Regions from separate parts of the Solibacillus sp. FSL R7-0668 genome, predicted to be linked through region 1. Evidence: riboswitches for the same ligand, from Rfam matches in the RefSeq annotation. Region 1 holds a riboswitch; the other holds the start of a gene.
The links. A riboswitch is a leader RNA that binds a small molecule or an ion and turns the genes downstream of it on or off. The one in region 1 is predicted to bind glycine.

Region 1 (6,415 bases):
TTTTTTTCAAGCGCGCTTGAAAAACTCCTCTAAAAAATCTGTGACATCCGCCGGGGCATAATTTGATTCAGCTGAGGTTTGAATCATTACTGAATATAAATCGTATTGATAGCATTCATCCCCCACTTATAGTAGTAGGGGACTTTTGCTGAAGCAAATTATACTTCCTGTGCTACCGCTTCAGGCTTTGTGTAACGTAAAACTGGTGTACGTGCAGCACGTGTCTCATCTAAACGGTTAACAACAGTTGTATGAGGCGCTTCTTGTACGATTGCAGGGTTCTCAATTGTTTCCTGCGCAATTTGAATCATGGCATCACAGAATGCATCTAATGTTTCTTTTGATTCTGTTTCAGTTGGCTCGATCATAATCCCCTCTTCCACATTTAATGGGAAGTAAACTGTTGGTGGATGGTAGCCAAAGTCTAACAGACGTTTTGCGATATCCAGTGTACGTACGCCAAGTTTCTTTTGACGACGACCAGATAAAACGAATTCATGTTTACAATGACGGTTATATGGTAAATCAAAATGCTCCTCTAAACGACGCATCATATAGTTGGCATTTAATACCGCATATTCTGTTACTGCTTTTAAGCCGTCTGGACCCATTGAACGAATGTATGTGTAAGCACGAACATTGATTCCAAAGTTTCCATAGTAAGGCTTCACGCGTCCGATTGATTGTGGACGGTTGTAATCAAAGTGGAATGAACCATCTTCTTTTTTCACTAATACTGGCTTTGGTAGGAATGGAATTAAATCCGCCTTTACCCCTACAGGACCAGAACCAGGACCACCGCCACCATGTGGACCAGTGAATGTTTTGTGTAAGTTTAAGTGTACGCAGTCAAAGCCCATGTCGCCAGGACGTGCCTTAGACATTACCGCATTTAAGTTTGCGCCATCATAGTACACTTTACCGCCAACACTGTGTACGATTTCAGCCATTTCGATAATGTTTTCTTCAAATAAACCAAGTGTATTCGGATTTGTTAACATAAGTGCTGCTGTATCTTCACCAACAACGCGACGTAAATCATCTAAGTCAACTAAGCCGTCTTCACCAGATTTGATTGTAATTGTTTCAAAGCCTGCAACAGAAGCAGAGGCTGGGTTTGTACCATGAGCTGAGTCCGGTACGATGACTTTGTTACGGTGGCCTTCACCATTTGCTTCGTGGAATGCACGAATCATCATTAGTGCTGTCCACTCACCATGCGCACCTGCTGCAGGTTGTAATGTTACTTCATCCATACCTGTAATTTCTTCTAATGAAGTTTGTAAATCATATAATAATTCCATTGCCCCTTGAGCTGTTGACTCGTCTTGTAATGGGTGGAGGTTCGCGAAGCCAGAATAACGTGCAACCGCTTCGTTAATTTTTGGATTGTATTTCATCGTACAAGAACCTAATGGGTAGAAGCCTGAGTCTACACCGTGGTTACGACGTGAAAGTGCTGTGTAGTGACGCATAATATCTAATTCAGATACTTCTGGTAATTCCGCTACTTCCGTACGCACTAATTCTGCTGGTAATAGTTCTGTTAGGTCGAAATCAGGTACATCTAACGCTTCTAAATTATAGCCAACGCGACCTGGTTTTGTAATTTCAAAAATAAGTGATTGGTTTTCGTTAAGCATTGTAAGCCCCCATCTCCGCAACTAGTGCATCAATTTCTTCTTTCGTACGAATCTCTGTAACAGCGATTAACGCATGGTTTGCTAATTCTGGGTAAACGCGTCCTAAATCGAAACCACCGATAATGCCCTTTTCAATTAACTTTTTATTGATATCTGTAACGCTTGCAGTTGTTTTCACAACGATTTCGTTAAAATGTGCACCTTGATAAACGACTTCAAAGCCAGCCGCTTCAAATGCATTTTTCGCATAGCGTGTTTTCACGATGTTTTGCTTCGCCATTTCCTGTACACCTTGTTTACCAAGTGCTGTCATTGCCACAGAAGCTGCTAATGCCAGTAATGCTTGGTTCGAACAGATGTTAGAAGTCGCTTTGTCACGACGGATATGCTGCTCACGTGCTTGCAATGTTAATACATAACCACGACGGCCATCTTGGTCAACTGTCTCACCAACTAAACGTCCTGGCACTTTACGCATTAATTTGTTTGTCACGGCGAAGAAACCACAGTGGGGACCACCGAATGCTTCAGCAATACCAAAGACTTGTGCATCACCAACTGTAATGTCTGCACCTAATTTACCTGGAGGTGTTAATATCCCAAGTGCTAATGGGTTAGAAGAAACGATGAATAACCCTTTGGCATCATGCGTAATATCCGCTAATGGCTGTAAGTTCTCCACTTGACCAAAGAAGTTTGGATATTGAACGATAACACCAGCCGTTTGATCATCAACTAAGCCCTTTAATGCTTCGATATCTGTTACACCGTCTTTTGTTGGGATTGTAATGATTTCGATTGATTGACCATAGGCATAAGTCGCCACAACGTCTTTATATTCAGGGTGTACGGCACCAGAAACTAATAATTTTTTTCGACGTGTATGACCTGCCGCTAGCATACCTGCTTCTGCTAAAGCTGTACCGCCATCATACATAGAAGAGTTCGCTAAATCCATCCCTGTTAATTCAGCAATCATTGTTTGGAATTCAAAAATCGCTTGTAATTCCCCTTGAGAAATTTCAGGTTGGTATGGTGTGTAGGCTGTATAGAATTCTGAACGTGAAATGACATGGTCTACGATAATTGGTTTGTAGTGGTTGTATACCCCCGCACCAAGGAATGATACATTTGTCGCTGTATCTTTGTTTTTGGCTGCTAATTGTGCTAGCTCTTTCATTAAAGCAGCTTCCGATTTCGCTGCTTTAATATTGTATTGCCCTTTAAAACGTACTTTTTCTGGAATGTCTGCGAAAAGCTCATCGATTGTCGCAACACCAATCGTTGCTAACATTTCTTGCTGATCAAGTTCTGTCATTGGTAAATAACGATGTTTCATTACATAACCCTCTTTTCAAAAGTTTAATTTGGTGGATTGGAGCATATACATTTTCGTTAAAATCCACCTAAGAAAATAGACGATTCCGCGCTATTTTAGCACGAAATGGTATTTATGAACGTTTATAAAATGGCTTTTTCACAATTTGCGCTTTTGCAAGTTTTCCACGAATTTCAACTTCTATTTCATTTCCGACTTCTGCAAATTTTGCGTCAATTAAAGCTAAACCGATATTGCGTTTTGTCATAGGTGATTGTGTACCCGTTGTCACGATACCGATTTCTACACCGTCTTTAAAGACTTTATAGTCATGACGTGGAATCCCTTTATCAATCATTTCGATCCCTACTGACTTACGTGGCAACCCTTGTTCCTTTAAATCGATTAATGCTTGCTGACCGATAAATTGTGGATCTTTCGTTAATTTCACTGCAAAGCCGATACCTGCTTCAAGTGGTGTAATATCTTTTGATAATTCTTGACCATAAAGTGGTAAGCAAGATTCAAAGCGTAATGTATCACGAGCACCTAAGCCTGCTGCTACAACACCCTTATCTTTACCAGCATCTAATATTTTGTTCCACAGATCTGTGATAGCTGCCGGTGTACCGTAAATTTCAAAGCCGTCTTCCCCAGTATAACCAGAGCGAGATACAAGCACGGCATGGCCGCCAACTAGAACGTTCTCTTGGAAATGGAAATACTTAATCGTTGTTAAATCAGTATCCGTTAACGTTTGTAAAACCTCTTCAGCTAAAGGACCTTGCAATGCAATTTGAGCATAGTCATCAGATGCATTTGTTACGGTAACGTCACCTTCAACATGTTGTTGCAACCATTCGAAGTCTTTTTCAGTATTCGCTGCGTTGACGCAAAGTAAATAGCGATTGTCTGCTAAACGGTATGTTAATAAATCATCGACAACGCCACCGTTTTCATAGCAAAGCGCACTATATTGCGCACCACCAATTGCAATTTTTGAAATATCATTTGATAGCATTTTTTGTAAATAGTTTAGCGCATCTGGTCCTTCTACAAAAATTTCACCCATATGCGATACATCAAAAAGCCCTGCGCGATTTCGAACGGCATCATGTTCTTCTTTAATTGATGAAAATTGAACAGGTAATGCCCAGCCACCAAAATCAATTGTTTTACCACCATATTTTGCATATTCATCGAAAAGCGGTGTTCTTTTTAACTCATTTGTCATGTTCAAGTCCTCCTTATTGTTATGTATTTTTGCTAGGTTCATTCATTTTAAACCTCATGGAAAAACACTTTTGGTGCCAAAATAATGTTTTTCCTGTGGCTCGTAACATTCGCTATTTTATACCACAAAAAAAAGACAGACGAACCCCTTAGATAAGAGATTCTCTGTCCTTGCACCTGAAAGTTACACCGATTGTTGAATTCTGTTCACACAATTGGCTTTCCCCTTTGGTGGCTGCATTGTACTAATACAGCGCTCTCCAGAGTTGCGTCCAATACGAGTCTTTTTGCCTGAGAGATTCATAGCCCTTGCTATTTGCTCCTTCGGCGACGTGACTTCACGTTCTCTCCCCGTATCATCATCCGCGTTCACTATAATTCAATTATACATTAAGATTACTCTCAGCAATATCCTAACATTGAACACTATATAAACGCAATCTTTTTTTAAATTAAGTTAAAAGACGAACATTTTTTTAATAAAATTAATTTTCATTCGCCTTTCAGACGATTTACTTGGAACGCGATATACTCAACAACTTGGCGTAATGTACGACCCGCAGTTAAAACTTGAATATGGCCTGCCTCACGATAGTATTTCCGTCTGTTATTATACAGTTCCTCTAATTCTTGCTCAGTAGATTTTTGAACAATCGGACGATTTTTATCATGACGGATTCGCATATAAATATCTTCAAATTTTGCATCCAAAAAAAATACTAAACCTGAGCGACGCATAATTTTGCGGTTTACTTCATTGACCGCCACGCCACCACCAGTCGCAATAATGCATGCTTCATCACGAAAATTTCGTAAAAACTCTGTTTCAATTTCGCGGAATCGTGCTTCACCATATTTTTCAAATAGCTCAGGAATCGACATCCCCTGCTGTCGCACGATTTCATGATCCATATCATAATACGGCATTTTTAAGTAATAACTTAAACGTCTACCTATGGCACTCTTTCCGCAACCCATAAATCCTACTAAATATATTTTTCGCATGCCATTCACCTTCTTCTAATTACGACTACTCCATCTAATTTTACTCACTATTTAATATATTTATCGTAGCACGAACGTAAATAGATTCCAATGAATTATATATCTGAATTTGATTAGAAAATGTATTTGTATAGAATAAAGCAGCTCCTGTAACAATAAATAGCAAAAAAACGGCTAAAAGAAACAAAAAACCTCGTTCATTCACGAGGTAACGGACGAACAATAACCCTTTCTCGTAATTTCCCATCTTCTGTCACAACTTTCATAATAATCTCATTTCCGACTTGTTGATATTGGAAGCTTTGCACATTAGGAAGCATAATTTCATTCCCCCCTTTATTAGAACGTTTACGTACATGATTATGGGGCTGTTCAATAAAAAATGCGCGATTCTCTGGATCATTCGCTGCCTCAAACATTAATATTTTTGGCGACACCATTTCACCCGATAATGAATTTTCATTATATTGGTGCACATCATAAACAAAAAGTTCCCAATTCACATCTTGCTTGATATGATGAATATTTTGAAGTTCACGTAGCCAAATAATAATTAATAGACTAATCGAAGCAAATATTAGGAGCACAGCTAAATGAAACAAGCTTTCTAGTAACGTGAAGCCACGCTCATTTTTGATTTTAGAAATTAAATACATCTCTCCTTTATCACTCCATTTAGCTCATAGGTTACACAAATTTGCCCTTCGCTATAAATCCATGTATACAATGTTTCATTTATTTGCTGCTCACCTGAAATTTCCTCATAGCGCTTGTATTTTAAAGCAGCATTGAAGGCTACCTCTGCCGCATATGCCTGCTTTTGCTGAACGATAATCCTTTGCTCCATATTAAAGGTCAGCGGGATTATTGTGCCCGTTAGAAAGAACAAGATGACTACCGCTAGCAGCGTATCCACAAGAGTTAAGCCGGTCTGATTTTTCAATAACATCTTTCAATATATGCCTCCCTTTGCCCATATTAATTGTGAAGCGATATGCATAATCATTAAAATGATACATAATGGAACCACTACTACGAATATTTCCATTATTATTAAAAATGATTTTTGAATTTGTTGTTGATAAAAAAATCTCAATGCCCTCTGGTAATACTTGATCATAAAGGATTTCCTGACGATTCGAAAAGTTTCTGACCTTTATTTCACGGCAATTAAATACGCTAAATTCGTAATTTGATTTGGTCTCAATAGCCTTTA
Region 2 (6,415 bases), 740 kb from region 1:
ATAGAAGAACCTGGTTGGCGCTCTGGTAAACGAATTTCAGCAAAACCGGCTTTAGGGCCTGAAGCCATTAAGCGTAGGTCATTGGCGATTTTTGACATATTCATCATGGCGATTTTTAACATCGCTGACACTTCTGCATACGTATCTGTGTTTTGCGTACCATCTATTAAGTTGTCCACTTTAACGAATGGGAAGTTGCTGTATTTTGCAATGTTTTCAACCGCTAAGCTCATGTATTGTGGATCAGCATTTAGGCCAGTCCCAATTGCTGTAGCACCGATGTTAATTTGAAGCATTGTTTGCTGTGCTTTTTTTACACGTGCGATATCACGAGCGACTACAGCTGCATAAGCACCAAATTCTTGTCCTAAACGTACAGGAACTGCATCTTGTAGGTGAGTACGACCCATTTTAACGATGCCATCAAACTCTACTGATTTTTGGATGAAGCTATCGCGCATTACTTCCATTGCCATTACTAAGTTATCTAATGTTGTAACAGTTGCGATGTGAATGGCTGATGGGAACGCATCATTTGTTGATTGCGCCATATTCACGTGGCTGTTTGGACTAATGATTGAATATGTTCCCTTTTCTTCTCCTAAAATTTCTAAAGCGCGGTTAGCGATGACTTCATTGGCATTCATATTCATCGAAGTACCAGCGCCACCTTGAATTGGGTCAACTACAAATTGATCATGTAGGTTTCCTGCAATAATATCGTCGGCAGCCTGTGCGATGGCGTTGGCGATTTTCTCGTCTAATTTGCCAATAGCAGCGTTTGCTAAAGCAGAACTTTTCTTTACAATGGCAAATGCACGAATTAATTCAGGATGCATTGTCATTTTGGTAATCGGGAAGTTTTCTAATGCACGCGTCGTTTGAACGCCATAATAAACGTCCTTTGGAATTTCTAATGTGCCTAAAAAGTCTTTTTCAATACGTGTACTCATGTGTACGAACCCTCCAAGAGTTGGTGTAATAGTTATATAAACAATCCTATTATACGCCAAATTTCAACAAAAGCTTACTTGCTGAATTATTAGATAATTTGACGTATTCATGTGAAGTGTGAAAGTTTTAAATATTCACTTTAGTATAGTGACATATGCTCTTATTATCGTTTATTTTTATCTTTTTAGACAAAAAATTATGTCGTTTATTATTGGAAATGAATCTTTTAGCATGATGTAGCGATAAGTTAATTCATTCTAGTATGTATCAATTAATCGTTTTACGTTATTATGATTAAAAAAAGGATTTATTTGTCATAGAAAGCAGGGGTTTATTATGGAAGTATCTTTTCGAAATATCAATATATTTGCACAAGTTGAGCGTGAAACGGAACTTTATCGTCATTATCAGCTCGATGAAGTGAAAGATCGCTACGATAGTAATTTTATTGAATTTTTATCCACTCCGACGTTATCCGAACTACAGGAAGCGATGAATTATTTACAGCATAAGCATGGCCAAAGTGGTCGCCAGTTTTTAAAGGCTGTCTTTCCGCAGGATGAAGATATCCCACTTGAATTGCATCAATATTTATTGACAAATCAATTTGAAATTGGCTGTTTAGAGATGTATGCTATTGAGCCGGAATTCTTTACGCGTGAATTGAGTCGCCCTGATGTGACAATTGAATTTGTGTCATCAAAAACAATGGAAGGCTATTTAGCAATTCATTATCAAGATGCGCAGCAGTGGGGAGAAGGCTATGCTCAAGCGAAACAGGCCATGTTAAAAAGAGATTTCGAACAAAAGCGAAAAGCTCAAATTGTCGCCCTGTTGAATGGACAAGTGATTGGCTCGGTAGATGTGATCGAATCAGCAAATACAGCAGAAATCGATAATTTATTCGTATTGCCAGCCTATCAAAAACAAGGCGTAGGTACGAAATTGCAACAATTTGTTATGAAGCAATATGTGGAAAAAACCATTATTTTAGTAGCCGATGGGGATGATACACCGCGCGAAATGTATACAAAACAAGGCTATACCTATATAGGCAAGCAATTGAATGCATTAAAAACTTCATTAGACTAGTAAATGTGCTTGAGATAACTTTAATTCTCAAGCATGTTTTAGTTATCAACAAACATGGGAAGTGTATGGAACGACGTAACTTTTTAGCGCTTCATGCGACTAATACATCACTAAAAAGGAGTTGATCAATTTTGAAGGGCCTCTACGTATTAATAAGTATATTGCTGGGAGCTTTTTTAGTAGGTTGTACAGAAAAGGAAAAAGCACCGGTTAAAGATGAAGAGACATCATCACCGATTGAACAGTCTGAAGATCCTAATAAACTGAATTACGAATTGCTTATACATTTGGAATTTATCCCGCATGAAGTGGGGTCTTCCATGACATTAATTCAAGATGAAAAGCTTTATCAAATTTGGGCAGAAATCTTCCAATTAGAAGATACACCTGTCATTGATTTTGCGACGGAAGAAGTTTTATTTATTACGGAATATTCAAATGGCTGTGGGTTAGTATTTGATTCGCTGACACAGCAGGAAGATACATTGTATGCAAAACTTGATTTCCCTGAGGAGATTCGTAAACAAGAAACAAAGGCATGTGAGGATATTGCAAAGCCTCATTCATTTGTCATCAAGCTTAAAAAAACAGGTGCGACAAAGGGGACATTAGAAGACCCATATGAAATACGTTTGGAAAACATAAATATAATACTTTAAATGGCAATGTTACACAGAAGATGGAAAAGTTATTCTCTGTGTAACATTTTTTTACGTGAAATAATGCTTTTCGTTGAGCAGAAAATGTTGAAAAATCAGTATATTTGCTAATTTTGTACTAGTCATTTGAGCTGGTATTGTTGTAAAAGTGAGAAATCACTGGTAGTATTAGTTATCGTACAATAATAGTATTGGCGCGAACAATTCTGTGGATGGAAGATGCCAGAAGCGAATTGTGTAATTAAATAGTATTAAGCAACGATCGCTGTGGATCATACTACAGGCGGGAGCAGTTTCTGGAGAGAGCGCATAGAGCGTCGCCGAAGGGTTCATAATCTCAGGCAAAAGGACAGAAGGGTAATGAGAGACGTTATTATTCTTACGTATACAGGGACTAGTCATTGAACTAGTCCCTTTTCTTTTCATTTTTTCGTAGAGGAAATACAAAATAAATGAATCGAGAGCCTCCAGTAGATATCGTAGCTTTTAACAATCGCGAAAATACCTATTATTTTTCGGATGCATTTAGCAGTACGTGAAGATCTATTATTTGGAGGAAATCGTCTTGGAACAACCAGAATTAAAGCGCGACCTTAAAAATCGCCATGTGCAATTGATTGCAATAGGCGGAACAATTGGAACAGGTTTATTTTTAGGGTCAGGGAAAGCAATCTCACTCGCAGGTCCATCCATTATTTTTGCCTACTTAATTGTAGGAATTGCATTGTTTTTTGTCATGCGAGCATTAGGGGAGTTATTACTTTCAAAAGGTGGCTATTCATCATTTACGGAATTCGCCACAGAATATTTAGGGGATTGGGCAGGCTATGTAACAGGCTGGACGTATTGGTTTTGCTGGATTATGACGGCAATGGCCGATATTATTGCGGTCGGTATGTATACACAGTATTGGTTTGATGTCCCACAATGGGTGCCAGCCATTATCTGTTTAATCGTGTTATTAGCATTGAATTTATTAACGGTTAAATTATTTGGTGAATTAGAGTTTTGGTTTGCCTTAATCAAAATTATTACGATTGTCGCATTAATCGTCATCGGGATTGTGTTATTAGTCATCGGGTTTGAAACAGATACAGGTAAGGTCGCCGTATCGAATCTTTGGGTGCATGGTGGATTATTCCCGAATGGTGCATTTGGCTTTTTAATGGCATTCCAAATGGTTGTCTTTGCCTTTGTAGGGGTAGAATTAGTAGGGGTCTCTGCAGCGGAAACAGCCAATCCACAAAAAAATATTCCTTCAGCTATTAACAAAATTCCAGTACGTATTTTATTATTCTACGTCGGTGCGTTATTTATTATTTTAACGATCAACCCATGGGATACATTGAATGCAGCAAGCTCCCCATTTGTGCAAGTGTTTGCGTTAGTTGGAATACCGATTGCGGCTGGTTTAATTAATTTTGTTGTGCTAACTTCCGCAGCATCAGCAGGTAACAGTGGATTATTCTCGACAAGCCGTATGTTATTTAGTTTAGGAAAAAATAAGCAGGCACCAAAACCATTTGCGAAGCTTAATAAAAATCACGTGCCTCAAAATGGTTTAGTCGTATCTGCAGTAGTTGTATCAGTTGGTGCATTATTAAGCTATTTAATGCCAGAGAATGCATTTAACGTCGTGACAACAATAAGTGCGATTTGTTTTATTTGGGTATGGAGCATTATTTTGATTTCACATATTATCTATAAAAAACGCCACCCAGAATTACATCAAACGTCGATTTTTAAAGCACCATTAACGCCATTTGTGAACTATGTCGTTTTAGCGTTCTTTGCGTTTTTATTAGTCGTAATGGCTATTTCTGAAGAAACGCGCACAGCATTGTTATTAACACCGCTTTGGTTTGTTATGTTATTTGTAATTTACTTTATGCGTAAAAAATAAATTTAAGGATTGTCCTAGAAAATAAATAGGGCAATCCTTTTTTTAGAGCACATCTTTTAACATTTGAATGAATAAAAAGAAAAACAACACCGGCAACACCATTTGAATCCATCTTGATTTTAAATAAGGTGCGATTTTTAAGGCGAGCTGTGTTCCTACAATCGAGCCAATTGTAATGGGAACGGCGATGATTATGTCAAATACTCCGTATAACAAGTAAAAGAAAAATGCACTCATACAGCTTGAAAACATCATAAAACGTGTCAGCTGCACGGCTTTTAAATAGGGATAATTAGCTTTTAAAAAATACGAAATATTCATTGATCCAGAGCCTGGCCCTATTGCCCCGTCATACATACCAATGAAAAATGGTGGAAGGCGAGAAATTTTTTTGGTGACAGAAGAATCTGCAATTTCCATCCGCTTAAATTGTTGCTTTAGCACGATTAAAAAGGCAAATGCTAAAATAATACAAGCGATAATATTGAGTGTGTTTTCGCTAATGTTAGCTGAGATAAATGCCCCAACGACACCACCAATCGCAGCAACCATCATAAATGGAAACATTGTTTTTAACTTAATTTGTCCTTTTATTAGTAACGACAGTACACTGACAAAAGAAGAAACACCCGTTGCAAATTTATTTACCGCTATCGTAGTATGAATGGGCACGCCAACCATCAACATCGCAGGAAGCAATATAAAACCTGCTGCCCCAAGCAATACCCCAAAAATAGCCGCTATAGCCCCTATTACAAAAAGTACAAAACTATGGAATGTGAACCATTGTTCCATGATAAATTGCATGTCAATCACCTCTCTAACAAAGGTACAGTTTCTCATAAAATAAATCTAATATATAATTATTGAAGAATCATAAAAAATATTTATAGGAGATACGTGATATGAATATTCATGCCTACCGAATTTTTATGAAAGTAGCAAAACATAAAAGCGTCACACTCGCAGCGCAAGATTTAACGATGACCCAACCAGCAGTAACGATTCAGCTTCGCAATTTAGAGCGAGAATTACAAATGAAGCTTATTCAAACAAGGGGGCGTGGAATCGAATTGACGCTTGAAGGTGAATTTGTCTATAAACAGGGGTTGCGGTTATTTCAGCTTGAAGAGGAAATTGAACATAAAATTTTGCGAATGGCACATATGACAGAGACGAATCGAATCGCAACATCCTATATTCCGATGCATTATATGCTTCCTGAAATGATTGCTAAGTACAAACAGCATAAGCCACTTGCTGAATTTACAATCGAACTGAGTAACGTGAAAACGGTTGTGCAAAAAGTGATGAATTATGAAGCAGACTATGGTTTTGTTGTGCAAAGTGAAGAGGAAGAAATGGACTTACAATATGAAAAATTAAATGAAATCGATTTTGGCATAGTCGTACATCCAACACATCACTTAGCTAATAAAACGGTAACACTACAAGCATTATCCGACGAAACGTTTATTTATCGGGAAAAGGGAAGTTCAACGAGAGATTTGTTAGAAGCGGTATTTTATGCGAATGATTGTCCGCTACCAAAGAAGGGATTGCAACTACAGGGGTTATTCGAATCGATTCGGGTGGTACAGTCCGGCTATGGTATGATTTTGGCACCTAATTTGAGTGTAGAGCCTTTAATTGAACAGCAACAATTAGCAAGCATTACGATTAAAGGTATACAAATCAAACAAAGCCTCTATCTTTGCATACGCAAAAATGAATTGGAAACCTATCCATTCGTAGATTTCGTTTTAGGAAAAATGAAAAGCGGAAAATAATTGTCCAGTTTTTCGCT

Region 2: it holds a riboswitch for glycine, as region 1 does, so the genes downstream of both, MKX47_RS08300 (amino acid permease) here and gcvT (glycine cleavage system aminomethyltransferase GcvT) in region 1, are expected to answer to the same signal.

What each region holds. Positions count from the first base shown of each region.
Region 1 covers NZ_JBBOUU010000001.1:2,446,044-2,452,458, forward strand. Annotated here, with positions in the region: gene gcvPB (aminomethyl-transferring glycine dehydrogenase subunit GcvPB) at 159-1,643, opposite strand; gene gcvPA (aminomethyl-transferring glycine dehydrogenase subunit GcvPA) at 1,636-2,982, opposite strand; gene gcvT (glycine cleavage system aminomethyltransferase GcvT) at 3,095-4,195, opposite strand; glycine riboswitch at 4,358-4,460, opposite strand; glycine riboswitch at 4,464-4,557, opposite strand; gene MKX47_RS12150 (shikimate kinase) at 4,687-5,199, opposite strand; gene comGF (competence type IV pilus minor pilin ComGF) at 5,397-5,855, opposite strand; gene MKX47_RS12160 (hypothetical protein) at 5,846-6,046, opposite strand; gene comGD (competence type IV pilus minor pilin ComGD) at 6,048-6,415, opposite strand, start outside.
Region 2 covers NZ_JBBOUU010000001.1:1,706,415-1,712,829, forward strand. Annotated here, with positions in the region: gene aspA (aspartate ammonia-lyase) at 1-953, opposite strand, end outside; gene MKX47_RS08290 (GNAT family N-acetyltransferase) at 1,291-2,046, shown strand; gene MKX47_RS08295 (dehydrogenase) at 2,178-2,705, shown strand; glycine riboswitch at 2,992-3,068, shown strand; gene MKX47_RS08300 (amino acid permease) at 3,271-4,608, shown strand; gene MKX47_RS08305 (sulfite exporter TauE/SafE family protein) at 4,651-5,415, opposite strand; gene MKX47_RS08310 (LysR family transcriptional regulator) at 5,514-6,398, shown strand.